2 regions of the Brevibacillus sp. YAE8 genome follow, and region 2 is predicted to be linked to the other one. Evidence: riboswitches for the same ligand, from Rfam matches in the RefSeq annotation. Region 2 holds a riboswitch; the other holds the start of a gene.
The links. A riboswitch is a leader RNA that binds a small molecule or an ion and turns the genes downstream of it on or off. The one in region 2 is predicted to bind glycine.
Positions count from the first base shown of each region.

Region 1: another riboswitch for glycine. It lies ahead of gcvT (glycine cleavage system aminomethyltransferase GcvT); the one in region 2 lies ahead of AC27IT_RS05020 (iron-sulfur cluster biosynthesis family protein).

Region 1 is NZ_BAAIYG010000003.1:272,404-279,591, forward strand. Features, by position in the region: gene AC27IT_RS06790 (undecaprenyldiphospho-muramoylpentapeptide beta-N-acetylglucosaminyltransferase) at 1-763, opposite strand, end outside; gene gcvPB (aminomethyl-transferring glycine dehydrogenase subunit GcvPB) at 870-2,342, opposite strand; gene gcvPA (aminomethyl-transferring glycine dehydrogenase subunit GcvPA) at 2,335-3,687, opposite strand; gene gcvT (glycine cleavage system aminomethyltransferase GcvT) at 3,731-4,834, opposite strand; glycine riboswitch at 4,926-5,042, opposite strand; glycine riboswitch at 5,043-5,139, opposite strand; gene AC27IT_RS06810 (DEAD/DEAH box helicase) at 5,360-7,060, shown strand; gene AC27IT_RS06815 (YqhG family protein) at 7,097-7,188, shown strand, end outside.
Region 2 is NZ_BAAIYG010000002.1:450,068-457,255, forward strand. Features, by position in the region: gene lpdA (dihydrolipoyl dehydrogenase) at 1-477, opposite strand, end outside; gene AC27IT_RS05020 (iron-sulfur cluster biosynthesis family protein) at 617-955, opposite strand; glycine riboswitch at 1,221-1,325, opposite strand; gene AC27IT_RS05025 (VOC family protein) at 1,602-2,018, opposite strand; gene AC27IT_RS05030 (hypothetical protein) at 2,218-2,382, shown strand; gene AC27IT_RS05035 (enolase-like domain-containing protein) at 2,514-2,924, opposite strand; partial or broken gene AC27IT_RS05040 (YfcC family protein) at 2,951-4,375, opposite strand; gene AC27IT_RS05045 (ABC transporter substrate-binding protein) at 5,172-6,122, shown strand; gene AC27IT_RS05050 (YebC/PmpR family DNA-binding transcriptional regulator) at 6,494-7,188, opposite strand, start outside.

The DNA of each region.
Region 1 (7,188 bases), on a different contig from region 2:
CGGTCATCGCCAACAGGTCAGGCAGCTCGTCCTGGACGTACTCGAATTGCCGATAGCCGTCCCGCTTCAGGCTGTTGTCCAACTGATTTTTGCCGCAAATGTGCACGACAGAAAAACGCTTGGTCAACGCGTCGAGCGTGCCGCGAACGGCTTCGTTCAACCGCCTCGCCCCCAGGCTGCCGCCCATGACGAGCAGCACCGGTTTGTCCGGGGAAAAGCCGCACAGCGCAAGCCCCGCTTCCTTCCGGCCTGTTTTCAGCTCGTCGCGAACGATCGCCCCTACATGTGTCCCTTTGCCCTTGGGCAAATGCTGGAGCGTATCGGGAAACGTCGCGCACACTTTAGCGGCAAAAGGCAGCGACAGCCTGTTGGCGAGTCCCGGCGTCAGATCGGACTCGTGCAGGACGACAGGCAGCCGATTCAGCCAGGCGCCAAAGACGACGGGCACGGAGACGAATCCTCCTTTGGAAAAGACGACAGCCGGCTTCCAGGCTGCGAGAAAGCGGTAAGCTTGCCAGGCGCCTTTGCCTACGCGCAGCGGGTCGGTGAAGTTTTTCCAGTCGAAATAACGGCGCAGCTTGCCTGTCGCAATGCCGATGTAGCGCACGCCGTCGAGCCTGCTGACCAGCTCCCGCTCGATCCCTGTCGTCGAGCCGATGTAGGCGACCTCCCAGCCTTGCTGCAAAAAACGCGGGATGAGCGCGAGGTTGACGGTGACGTGCCCCGCGGAGCCGCCGCCTGTAAATACGATCCTTTTGTTCATCATTGGTTCTCTCTCCCCGAAATGTCGGATCAATCCCATCTGTTCATGATAGCATCATTCGGAAAGAAAAACCGCCCTGTAAAAAGGCGGCTTTTCCAAAAGAGAGCTATTGTGCTTGCGGCTGGTAGCGCAGAATCGGCTTGCGCGCCGCTGTCGCTTCGTCCAGACGTTTGACCACGGTTGTATGCGGCGCTTCCTGTACAAGCTCAGGCGTTTCCTCGCACTCGCGGGCAATTTGCAGCATAACGTCGATGAACTCGTCGAGCGTTTCTTTCGTTTCGGTTTCGGTTGGCTCAATCATCAGGCACTCGTCGACAATCAGCGGGAAGTAGATAGTTGGCGGGTGATAACCGAAGTCGAGCAAGCGTTTGGCGATGTCGAGCGTGCGTACGCCCAGCTTTTTCTGGATCACGCCAGACAAAACAAACTCATGCTTGCAGACGCGGTCATACGGCAGATGGTAAGCCGTAGCCAGACGGCGCATCATGTAGTTCGCGCTGAGCACCGCATTTTGCGACACTTGCAGCAAGCCTTCCGGACCCATGGTGCGGATGTAGCTGTGAGCGCGCACGAGGATGCCGAAGTTTCCGTTGTAGCCTTTTACGCGGCCGATGGAAGCCGGACGGTTGCTGTCCCAGTAGAAGCTGCCGTCTTCTTTTTTCGCCACGATCGGCGTTGGCAAAAACGGTTCGAGAATCTTTTTCACGCCGACAGGGCCAGCACCTGGTCCGCCGCCGCCGTGAGGGCCTGTAAACGTTTTGTGCAAGTTGAGATGCACCACGTCGAAGCCCATGTCGCCTGGACGGGCAATGCCGAGGATCGCATTCGCGTTCGCTCCATCGTAATACAAGAGGCCGCCTGCTTCGTGGACGATTTTCGCCATTTCCACGATGTCTTCCTCGAACAGACCGAGCGTGTTCGGGTTGGTCAGCATGAGTGCCGCTGTATCAGGGCCTACGGCATCGCGCAGCGCCTGAATATCGACCAGGCCGCGCTCGTCAGAGGCAATCGTGACGGTGTCCAGTCCTGCTACCGCTGCAGAAGCCGGGTTCGTACCGTGCGCGGAGTTTGGCACGATGACTTTTGTGCGGTGGCCTTCGCCGCGGCTCTCGTGGTACGCGCGGATCATCATCAGACCTGTCCACTCGCCTGCTGCCCCCGCAGCCGGTTGCAGCGTAACTGCGTCCATCCCGGTGATTTCAGCCAGCTCTTCTTGCAGGTTGTACAAAAGCTCCAGTGCGCCTTGTACGGTTTCTTCCGGCTGGTACGGGTGCGTCTGCGCGAAGCCTGGGTAGCGGGCAACGTCTTCGTTGATTTTCGGGTTGTATTTCATCGTGCAAGAACCGAGCGGGTAGAAGCCGTTGTCTACCCCGTGGTTGCGACGGGACAATTCGGTGTAGTGACGAACCAACTGCAGCTCGGATACTTCCGGCAGTTCAGCAGGAGTCTCGCGGATGAGGTGCTTCGGCAGCAGGCTTGCCACCTCTACCTCTGGTACATCCAATGCCGGCAGATTGTAGCCCACACGGCCCGGTTTGCTCATTTCAAAAATCAGTGCTTTTTCCTGGTCGTTACGCACGTGTGATCGCCTCCAATTCAGCCGCCAATGTGTCGATTTCTTCCTTGGTCCGCAGCTCGGTTACCGCAAGCAGCGTATGGCCCGCGTATTCCGGGTAATCCAGTCCCAGATCGTAGCCGCCGATGATGCCAGCGTCAAGCAGCTTTTTGTTTACTTCTGCCACCGGCTTGGACAGTTTGACTACGAATTCGTTGAAGAATGGAGCGGCAAAGACCACTTCCAGACCTTTTGCCTGCAGCGCTTGCTTGGCGTAATGCGCTTTTTGCAAGTTCATCATCGCCATTTCCTGTACGCCCTGTTTTCCGAGCGCAGTCAGGGTGATCGCAGCCGCCAGTGCCAACAGAGCCTGGTTGGAGCAAATGTTCGAAGTCGCTTTTTCACGACGGATATGCTGTTCACGAGCTTGCAGCGTCAGTACGAAACCGCGCTTGCCGTTCTCGTCTTTGGTTTGCCCGACGATCCGGCCTGGCATTTTGCGCATCAGCTTGGTAGTCGTTGCGAAATATCCGCAGTGTGGTCCGCCAAACGATGCCGGAATGCCGAACGGTTGCATATCGCCCACCACGATGTCAGCGCCCAGTTTGCCTGGCGCTTCCAATACGCCCAGCGCAAGCGGGTTGGAAGAAACGATGAACAGAGCGCCTTTGCCATGAGCAATCGGCTCGACCGCTGCCAAGTCTTCCACGTTTCCGAAGAAGTTAGGATATTGCACGATAACGGCCGCTGTGTTTTCGTCAATCAGCGCTTCCAGAGCTTGTGTGTCGGTTACGCCGTCGTTGTTGATGCCGACTTCAACCAGCTCTACGCCTTGACCGTACGCGTATGTTTTCAGAACGCCGCGCGCTTCCGGGTGCACAGCACGGGAAACGATGACGCGCTTTTTGCCAGTGTGACCAGCCGCCATCATCGCCGCTTCTGCCAAGGAAGTCGCTCCGTCGTACATGGAGGAGTTCGCTACTTCCATTCCGGTCAGTTCACACACCATAGTCTGGAATTCAAAAATGGCTTGCAGCTCGCCCTGGCTGATTTCAGGCTGGTAAGGCGTATAGGCGGTAAAAAATTCTCCGCGCAGCAACATGTGGTTGACTGTGCTTGGCGCATAGTGCTGGTAAACGCCAGCACCCAAAAAGTTGACGTGCGTGCTGAAGTTCACGTTTTGATTAGCCAGACGCGTGAAGTATTTCACCAGATCAGGCTCGGACAGAGCTTCCGGAATGTTCAGCGCCCCTTTGAAGCGCACTTCTTCCGGGATGTCTGCAAACAGTTCTTCTACACTGGAAATGCCGAGAGTTTCAAGCATTTCGCGCTTGTCCTGATCGGTTTGGGGCAGGTAGCGGTATTTCACGAACGTTGTCCTCCTCAAAATAGGATGTATAGTGGGCGATTGCTTAGTTTTTCGGACGTTTATAAAACGGAGCGGCGACAACCTCTGCTTTGAGGCGTTTTCCGCGAATTTCCACTTCCAGTTGGGTGCCAAGCGCCGCATGTTCGCTTTTCACGAGCGCCAATCCGACGTTTTTCTTCAAGGTAGGGGACTGCGTGCCTGTCGTCACTTCGCCCACCAGCTCTTCGCCGACGTAGACCGGATAGTGCGTGCGCGGAATGCCGCGGTCGATCATCTCGATGCCGACGAGCTTGAGCGGCGCGCCGTTTTCTTTTTGCGCCTTGAGCACCTCTTGGCCGATGAACGGCACTTCTTTGTCCACCTTCACCGCGAAGCCGATGCCTGCTTCAATCGGCGTGATGTCCTTGCTCAGCTCCTGGCCGTACAGCGGCAGCTTCGCTTCGAAGCGCAGCGTGTCGCGCGCGCCAAGTCCGCAAGGCAGAAGCCCGTCTTCCTTGCCCGCTTCAAGCAACGCGTCCCACAGTTCAGCGGCACGCTCTGCAGGCAGGTAAATTTCAAAGCCGTCCTCGCCTGTATAGCCTGTGCGGGATACCAGAGCGGAAATGCCAGCGACCTCTACGTCGCGCTCGAAACGGAAGAAGCCGATTTTCGACAGGTCTGTGGCGGTCAGCTTTTGCAAAATCGACTCGGCCAAAGGCCCTTGAATGGCGATTTGCGCCGTTTGCGGCGAAATGTTTTCAATCGTGACACCCGGAATCAGGTGCTCTTCCAGCCATGCATAGTCTTTGTCAATGTTTCCTGCGTTGATGACAAGCAGGTAATGGTCGTCCGCGTATTTGTAAACGAGCAGATCGTCGACCGTACCGCCGTCCGGGTAGCAGAGCACGCTGTACTGCGCTTGCCCGACAGCCAGCTTGGACACGTCGTTGGTGGTGACGCGCTGCAAGTATTCGAGCGCACTCTCGCCTTTTACGTCTACTTCTCCCATGTGGGATACATCAAACAGACCTGCTTTCGTCCGAACGGCCTCGTGCTCCTGGCCAATGCTGGAAAACTGTACAGGCAGCTCCCAGCCGCCGAAGTCGATTGTCTTGGCGCCGTATTTTGCGTAGGAATCAAACAGTGGCGTTCTTTTCAGATTGGACATGTGTGGCACCTCCCAAAAACTGTTAGTCGGCATTTCTCCCCATGAAAAAACAGAGGCGAAAAAACGGGTACACCAAAAGAACGGTGCCCATTTCTCCTCCTCTGTCCTTGGTACCTGAGAGTTACCTTGCCAATCAAGCGCGGCGGGGATCACCGCGCTTGCAAGTTTCCCCTTTGGTGGCTCCGATTTCGAGCTCTCTCCAGAGTTGCGTCCAGTAGAGGTTCTTTTGCCTGAGAGATTCACCGTTCCCGGCTTGCTCCTTCGGCGCTGCAGTGGTTCGCGCAGTCTCTCCCTGCTACTATCATTCGCGTTGGTTAGATGGTCATACATAAGTTTTTGCTATGATTTCCATACTAATGAATGAACTTCCTCTATATCCTACCATGAGAGTCCGCCGTTGAAAATATGCAAATTAACAGTCAGATCAAGAAATACTTAACAAAATGATGAACACGATCATAAATGTTAAGTTTTTTGATAAAGCGCATGAAAGTTATGGCAGAGCTGTGTAAAGGAGTAACGTATATGCCGAATATTCCTGTTTCATTTGACACGAGCTGGATATCCCCGCTGACGGAGCGAATGCACGAAGACGGCCCCTGGGACAAGTGGGAGCTGTTCAAGCTGGCGCTGGAAGCGGAAGAGGCCATGGCTGTTCGCGAGTTCGATCAGTTGCAATGCCTGAAATACTTGCCGCTGCTCTCCCCGTTTCCCCACCAGTTGCAAACGGCGGAGCGAGTGCTCAACGACATGCGCGGACGCGCGATCCTCGCCGACGAGGTCGGACTGGGCAAGACGATCGAAGCCGGGCTGATTATGAAGGAGTACATGGTCAGGGGCCTGGCGAAAAAAATTCTCGTGCTCGTCCCCGCCTCCCTCGTCATCCAATGGACGAAGGAGTTGCAGCAAAAATTCGGGATTCCCGCCGTGGCGCAAAAAAAGGAGTACATGTGGCGGCAGCATGAAGTCGTCGTCGCCTCCATCGACACGGCGAAACGAGATCCGCACCGCCGCCACGTCCTCGACATCGACTACGACATGCTGATTATCGACGAGGCGCACAAGCTGAAAAACAAGCGGACGCGAAACTATCAGTTCGTGAAGGAAATTCGCAAAAAATATTGCCTGCTGCTCACGGCTACGCCGATCCAGAACGAAATGGACGAGCTGTACAACCTGATTAATTTGTTGAAGCCGGGGCACCTCGGCCACTCCACGTCGTTTTCCTCCAATTACGTCGAAGGAAAGCGACAGTCGAAAAACAGCGACAAATTGCGCGAAGAAATTGAAAAGGTGATGATTCGCAACAAGCGAAGCGACGGCGGCATCCAGTTCACCAGTCGCCGCGTCCAGTCGATTCCGATTGAGCTGTCGCAGGAAGAGATGGAGCTGTACGAGGGCGTCACCCGCTTTGTGCGCGACCAGTACCAGACAGGAGCTGGCCTGTTCAACTCGCTCGCCTTGATTACGTTGCAGCGCGAGGTTTGCTCCAGCAAGGAAGCCTCGTTCATGACACTGTACAACATGCACCAGCGCACCAGCGAAGACTCCCCCCTGCGCGGCCGAATTTTGGAGCTGGTGGAGATGATTAAGCGGATCGAGACGCATTCCAAGGCGGCCAAAACGGTCGAGCTGATCCAGGAGATCAACGACAAAGTCATCATTTTCACCGAGTACCGGGCGACGCAAAACTACCTGCAAAAATATTTGCATGACCACGGCATTACTTCTGTGCCGTTTCGCGGCGGCTTCAAGCGCAGCAAAAAAGACTGGATGACCGATTTGTTTCAAAACCGCGCGCAAGTACTGATCGCCACAGAGGCTGGCGGGGAAGGGATCAACCTGCAGTTTTGCAACCAGGTCATCAACTACGACATGCCGTGGAACCCGATGCGCGTCGAGCAGCGGATCGGCCGTGTCCACCGTCTCGGCCAGAAGCGGGACGTGCACATTTACAATTTGTCCACCGTCGGCACGATTGAGGAGCACATTTTGAAGCTGCTGTACGAAAAAATCGACCTGTTCGAGATGGTCATCGGCGAGCTGGACGACATCGTGGAGCGGCTGAATCTCAACTCGTCGCTGGAAGAAAATTTGACGCAGATCATCATGGATTCCAAATCGGCCCGCGAAATGGCGTTGAAGCTCGACAACATGGGCCACGCCATCCGCGCCAGCAGACAACAGCACGCATCCCCTGCCCTGTCGGAAGCGGCAGAGCAGTAGCAGAAAAAACGCACACAAGAAAAGAGGTTTCTCCTGATGCAAGCCAACCAGGTCAGGCAATTTGTAGAGCGCTACCTCGCGACTTTTTCCGCGCACATCGTCGAAGCCCACCCGGATTACTTGACGGT
Region 2 (7,188 bases):
GAATGGAAAGGCTTTCAATTCGACCGGACGCGAGCCTGTCGCGAGAATCCCGTGCCGGAAGCGGTACTGCGTCGTCTCTGCCCCGTTTTTGACCTCGACCAGATTGGCGTCCACGAGCTTGGCTTCCCCCTGGAGCCGCTTGATCTTGTTGCCTTTGAAAAGCGAGCTGACCCCGCCCGTCAATTTGTCGATCACGCTCTGCTTCCACGCCTGGACTTTGGCAAAATCAACGCTTACTTCCGCTGCTGTGAGGCCGATTCCCGCCGATTGCGTCATCGCCTCGTACTGATGCGCCGCCGAGATCAGCGCCTTGGAAGGAATGCACCCGCGGTTCAGGCACACGCCGCCAACCGTATCTTTTTCCACAATCGCGACCTGCTTGCCGAGCTGTGCCGCCCGGATCGCCGCCACGTAGCCTCCTGGTCCTGCGCCGATCACGAGGACGTCCAGTTGTTCTGCATTGCCGTTCTCTGTCATGGCTTCTCTCCACCTGTTTCTCTATTTTTGTAAAAAAGCGTGCGTCTCCCGTTTTTTGCCTGGCGCCTATACGCCCAAAAAACAGCGGACTACTTGCTTGCGTTCTGTAGAGCAGCCAGGAGCGCTTTTTTTGTCCGCTTTAGCTGCGCCCCACGGCGAGCCGATCCGCAAAGGCTTCGTCCGGGCTGGACAAGGCAAAGCCGCGTGCAGGGTCGTAGTCGAGCGTCAGCACGTCGCCCAGATGCCGTTTGGTCAACCGATCCATGCATACCGGAATGCCGTGTTGATACACAAGCGTGTCGTTTTTCCGCAGTTCATCGACTGCCAACTGCACAAAAAATCCGCAGCCGCAGTCGCCCGAGATCACGACGTCGATCCTGAGCGCCGTATCGTTTGGAAAGTGGAGCTTTTTCAGCTCCGCTTGCGCCGCTTCCTTGATCGTAAGCTCCATGTTCGTTTTCGCCTGCTCCTTTCCCATCGCGCCATCTTTCGCTCGTGTCCGTCTCTGGCAGTACGGTCATGACCGTTTTTCTCTCTGATCGGGGGTGAAAACTGTTGAGCGTAAGCGGTCGCATCCCCTTTTTTTGGAAAAAAGCCGAGCTTTTTTCCATAGAAAAAGGACAGAGGAAAGATAGAGTGACGATACTCTACCTTTCCTCTGTCCTTTTTACCTGAGAGTTTAACTCCTGAGTCGGTCCAGGAGTATTCCCCTTGGGTGGCTTTGTCAGCGCTCTCCAGAGGTGCGTCCGATTGTAGTATCTGGTACCTGAGAGATTAATCCCAAGGGTTTTATGGGACTTGCTCCTTCGGTGCTAAACCGTCCGTTTAGTCTCTCCTACAATCATCATCCGCCGCTATTCACTTGTTGGATAACATTGACTTTAGTAAAGCATACTCGTTCTGCCGATGTCAATTCTGAAAAAAATTATTATTCAGTTAAAGTTATTCTTTGTCGCTGATGCGCCCATGTCGCCGCTGGCTGCGCAAAAGCAAGCCCGTTTGCGAAACGAGATCCAAGCATTTATTCCCCGGGAAAAGCGGCGGCGGAAGCTTCCCCTCTTTTGCTCTCGCGCCAAAAAGGCAAAAAGCGAAACCGCTGCTTTTTGCCCTTGTTCTGTCGCCTGTTATTGCTGTGCCGCCGCAGCCTCATCCATGTACACAAACTCCCACAGATGCCCGTCCAGATCGAAAAAGCTCCAACTGTACATGAAGCCGTGGTCCACCGGGTCATTCGCCGGCTTCGCCCCTGCCTCGTACGCCTTGTTCACGATCTCGTCAACCTGCTCCCGGCTCTCTGCCGACAGCGCCACGATGACCTCCATGCTTTTCGCCGTATCGGTGACGTCCTTTTTCGTAAACGTCTGGAAAAATTGCTCTACCAGCAGCATCGTGTAAATGTTTTCCCCGATCACCAGACAAGCCGCGTTCTGATCCGTGAATTGCGGATTAAATTCATAGCCGAGTGCAGAAAAAAAGTCGATCGATTGGTTCAAATCTTTTACCGGCAAATTGACAAAAATTTGTTTCGATTGCAGTGCCATCTGTATCCCCTCTTTTCGGAAGTGTGCGTGAGACTTAGCTGTATCGTAGCATTTTTCGGATGGGCGATGCTTCTTCCAAATTGCTATGAATGGCAGTGAGCGCAAGTCCGCGGGAAAAAACGGCTCTGTCTCCCGCCTGTTTGCGGATAAGCAAAGGCGTTCTTGCCAACAGTAACATGTCGAAGGGAGGTGACGATAGATGGGAGCAAAAGGCAACGAACATCACGAGAGCAAGCGCGAACTGCCAGGCTTGCACCTTTCTTCGCTGGATGAGGAGCAAATCGAGAAACAGCACCAGTTTCAGATGTTTCCGACGCCCGATGAACAGCAAGCTTCTGAAGTCATTCGGGAGCTGAAAGATTAATGTTCGCGGCACTTGTTCTGCTACGTTTTCCTTGACGATAGCCGTATATGCCCCGTTTTGAAACGATTGCAGCGAGCAAAAAGCCAGGGTGTTTGCTTCCCTGGCTTTTGCCGTTCACCGTTTTTGCTTGTTCAGGACAGAACAGCGGAAAAGACGCTCAGCTCACGCACGACACGCTCATCCACCTCGACGCCCAGCCCCGGCCGCTCGCTCAGCAGCAGCCGATTCTGCTCGTAATGAAGCTGCCCAGATGGCGCGTAGCAGACCGCTTCTGCCATGAGCCGGTGAATGTTTTCAATGTGAAACGGATTTTTCCCGATCACCAGCGGCGCGATGTCTTTTGCCAGCATCTCGTACGTGCTGTGAAAAGTCTCGCCCGTGACGTGCGGGTCCGGCATGCCTTCACCGTAGCCCACAAGCCCTGTGTCCGTCGTCAGTTTGACGATGATGCTCGGAAGCTCGCGAAACTCGTCATAGGCGACGATAAACGGCCGGATCAACGGAAGCTGGGTCGCAAACAGTTCCACCGAAACAATTTTCAAAGAGAATCCCTCCATCTTTTCTTTTGTCAAAACGGGCCGTAGTGCATGAAGTTCGCCACGATAACCGCTACAAGCCCGATCGCGAACTGGGTCAAAATCAACGGCAAAATCCACTTCGCCCAGCGAATCCACAGAATGCCCGCGAGCGCCAGCCCCGCCATGAAATAGCCGGAGGTCGGGAAAATAATGTTGCCGATCCCGCCCGCAAGCGAGAAGGACAACACGGCTGTCTGCCTCGTCACTCCGACCAGATCGGCCAATGGCGCCATGATCGGCATGGTGAGCGCGGCTTGTCCGCTGCCGGACGGCACGACGAAGTGAATCAACGCTTGCAAAATATACATTCCGGCAGCACTGAGCACGGGCGGAATCTCGTGCAGCATCCCGGCTGCGTGGAACAACAGCGTGTCGATGACGTGCCCATCCCCCAGCACGACCAGCGTCGCTCTCGACAGCCCGATAATGAGCGCGCCGGTGAGCATGCCGGCTGCCCCTTTCATGAACGACTCGATCAGTTGGTCGGCCGACATGCGCGAAATCAGCGTAATGACGATGGCTAAAATGACAAACAAGGCAGAAATTTCGGTAATGTACCATTGGAATTGCAGCACGCCGTAGATCAAGGCGACAAAGTTGAGCAAAAAGCAGATCAGCACCTATTTGTGCGTTTGGGACAACGGCTGGTCGTCCGCAGGCGCGAGGGCGGAAGCGGAAGTCGCATTCGCCGCAATGCCTTCGCCGTAAAAGCCGAGGGAAGGATCTTTTTTGACCTTCATCGCGTAGCGGTAAATGAAGCCGACAGACACCGCGTACATGATGACGAACAGGACGATGCGGTAGCCGATCCCGGAGAAGATCGGGAGCTGGGCAATCCCTTGGGCGATTCCGACCGTAAACGGATTCATGATCGCCGTCGTAAAGCCGATGGAAGCGCCTACCAGCACAATCGCCGTTCCCGTGATGACATCGAAGCCGAGCGAAACTGCGAGCGGCACCAAAATCGGGATGTAGGCCAGCGTTTCCTCCGCCATCCCCGTAAAAGCACCCGCAAAGGCGAAGAAAAGCATCATGATCGGGATGAGCCACTTATCCTTGTTCCCGAGCTTTTTGGACAGCGAGCGGATAAAGGCGTCTACCGCCCCCGTCGCCGTCAACACGCCAAACGCCCCTCCGATAATCAGCACGAAGAAAATGATTTCTCCCGCGTCCACCATCCCGGTATGAATCGCGCTGAACAGCGCAAAGACGGAAACAGGCGTCTGTTCCAGCGGTTGAAACGATTGCGGATCGACGACGCCTCGTCCGTTCACCTCCACGCGGGCGTATTCTCCTGCGGGCACGACGTGGGTGAGAAACGTCGCAACCAGCAGTACGCCGAACAACAGCACGAAGACGTTGATTCCCCGCTTGCGCCGCGCTGCCTGATCTGTGTTGTTTGCCAGCACTTTCAGCTCCCCCTTTTTCACTATTCTGTCTTTTTATCGTAGTCGATTTGTCCAGGCATGAAAAATGAGGTTATTCAATGATAACGATAAAAAAATCCACACTTAATCGCTGTTCTCTTCTCCGAGGCAAAAGTCCCTAAGACCCGTTGAGAATCCTTCCACGAGATTCTTTCAATAGCTTTTTCAGTCGAACAAACCACTGCAAGCCACTGACGAGGAAAGAGGAGAAATCCGCGAAGCTCTTTGGGATCCCAAGAAGCTCCCGCGATTTCTCCTCTTTCCTCGCCTCCGCAAAAGCCGCGATGAAGACCCAAACAACAGCGCCGAACAACCGCCAAAAGTAACGGATTTTCGAATATCATGCGAAGATTAACTAGCGAAGTAAAACGTAACAGCATACTTAATCGCTGGTTCTCTTCTCCGAGGCAAAAGCCCCTACGATCTGTTGAGAATCCTTCCATGAGATTCTTTCAAAGGTTTTTCAGCCAACAAACCACCGCAAGCCACTGATGATTGAGGCATTCCGCAACGACGTGGAATGTCTTCAAGTGGCGCAGCTCCATCTCCCATCCCCCCCCAAAAGCTCAGTTAGACTCTCGTTTTGGTCTGTATTTGTCCATCGTAGAGCATCTGCTGCGAACAGACAACAGGCAAACACCCCGTCACCGATGCATGGGATACGGGAGAATGTCTGAAAAAGTTCAGGAATGAAGCAGTCCGTCCTCATTCGGGTACCCTATAATTTACTGTGACGGCTTCTCTTGCAAAAAACAGACCAAGGTACGATCGGAGTGACGTAAAGATGTATAAAAAGCTACTGGCCATCCCTGTAACGGCTGTGTTTCTGTTGCTGGCAGCATGCGGTGCGAACGGGCCAGGAGGGCAAGCCGCAGGCGATCCTGCCGCAAAACCGACGCGTTCTATCCAGTATTTGGGCAACACATATAAAATCCCGGCGCGAACGAAGCAAATCGCCTTCGTCGAATCTCGCAGCAGCTTTGAAGATGCGCTTTTGACCGGCATCCCGCCGTTTGCCGCTACCGTAGAAAAAAGCGGTGCGTTCCCACAGGAATACGCCGCGATTACGCAAAATACGCAAAAGCTCCCCGCGGACATCGCGGACCACGTCGGCGACCTTGCCGCTTTGGGGCCGGATACGATCCTGACCTCCGACAAGACGTCCGAGGAAAAGCGCAGCAAGCTGGAAAGCGCAGCGTCGGTCATTCCCATCTCCTCGAATGGAGCGCATTGGGAAGACAACCTGCGGCTGCTTGCCGAGGTGCGCGGCAAAGACGCCAACGTCGATGCCATCGTGAGCAAGGTCCGGACGAATACGGAAAAAACGCGCGACAAGCTGGCTCCGCTCAAGGACAAAATCGTGCTGACCGCATGGTTTCACGAAGGCGCTTTTCTCGTCTATCCGAAAAACGAGCGGTACAACTATTTGCTCTATACCGATCTCGGGCTGGCGACCCCAAGCGTTGTAGAGCAAGCAAAAGAACCCGTGCCGCTTTCCCTCGCAGAGCTGGCACAGGCAGACCCGGATTATTTGTTCGTGATGGTCGACAAAAGCAGCGATCCCGACGCCGCCAAATCGTTCGAGCAGTTGAAGCAGCAGCCTGAATGGAGCAATCTGCGCGTGGTCCAAAGCGGCCAGGTGTACGAAAATGCCGTCAACCCCGGATTGGCCGGAGGCACGGCCTACAGCAACCAGTCGTTTTTGAACGCGCTGTCCGCGCGGCTGTTGAAATAAGTGTTTTACGGTTGGAGCATTTCGCGCGTATAAAAGCTGCAAATCGGATCATACTATATTCATCGAGCTCGGTGGTGTGTTTTCAAACAGGCTGTAGTCTTCTACGGAGGCGATGTGCCATGGATGATTTACACGATCACCTAGTGAGTAAAGGAAAACCGCAACACTGCTAACAGCTTCTAACTTCATACTGGAGGTAGATGCGTCGCACGTGATGATCGGTAACACCTCAAAACTAGCGAGCTCGATATATGCCGTCTCCTTTTAGGAGGCGGTTTTATTGTATAACGAACCCCCCCAGTTCGACTGGGGGTTTTCGTTATACAATAAGACCTTCGCCACCAATGCGGCAAAGGTCTTTCTCTCGTTGATTATTCGCCGAGATCGACGTTGTGGTACACTTGCTGCACATCGTCCAAATCTTCGAGGGCGTCGATCATTTTTTCAAACTGGGCTTGCGCCTCTTCGGAAAGCGTCACTTCGTTTTGCGCGAGCATGGTCAGCTCGGCGACAGTGAACTCGGTGATGCCTGCTTTTTTGAACGCTTCCTGCACGGCATGGTACTGCTCCGGCTCAGCGTAGACGATGACGGCTCCGTCTTCTTCCAAAATGTCGCGGACGTCTACTTCTGCTTCCATCAAAATTTCGAGCACTTCCTCGGCTGTTTTGCCTTCGAGGCCAAATACGGCCGTCGGGTCGAACATGTAGGCAACCGAGCCTGTCACACCCATGTTTCCGCCGTTTTTGTTGAAGGCGGCGCGCACTTCAGACGCGGTGCGGTTTACGTTGTTGGTCAGGGCGTCCACGATGACCATGGAGCCGTTTGGCCCGAAGCCTTCGTAGCGCAGTTCGCTGTAGTTTTCTTCGGCTCCGCCCTTCGCTTTTTCAATCGCGCGGTCGATAATGGCTTTCGGTACGCTGTATGTTTTGGCACGCTCCAGGACGACCTTCAGAGCGCGGTTCGACTCTGGGTCCGGCTCGCCTTGCTTGGCCGCTACATAAATTTCTTTGCCGAACTTGGCATATATACGACTGGTGCTGGCATCCTTCGAAGCTTTTTTCTCTT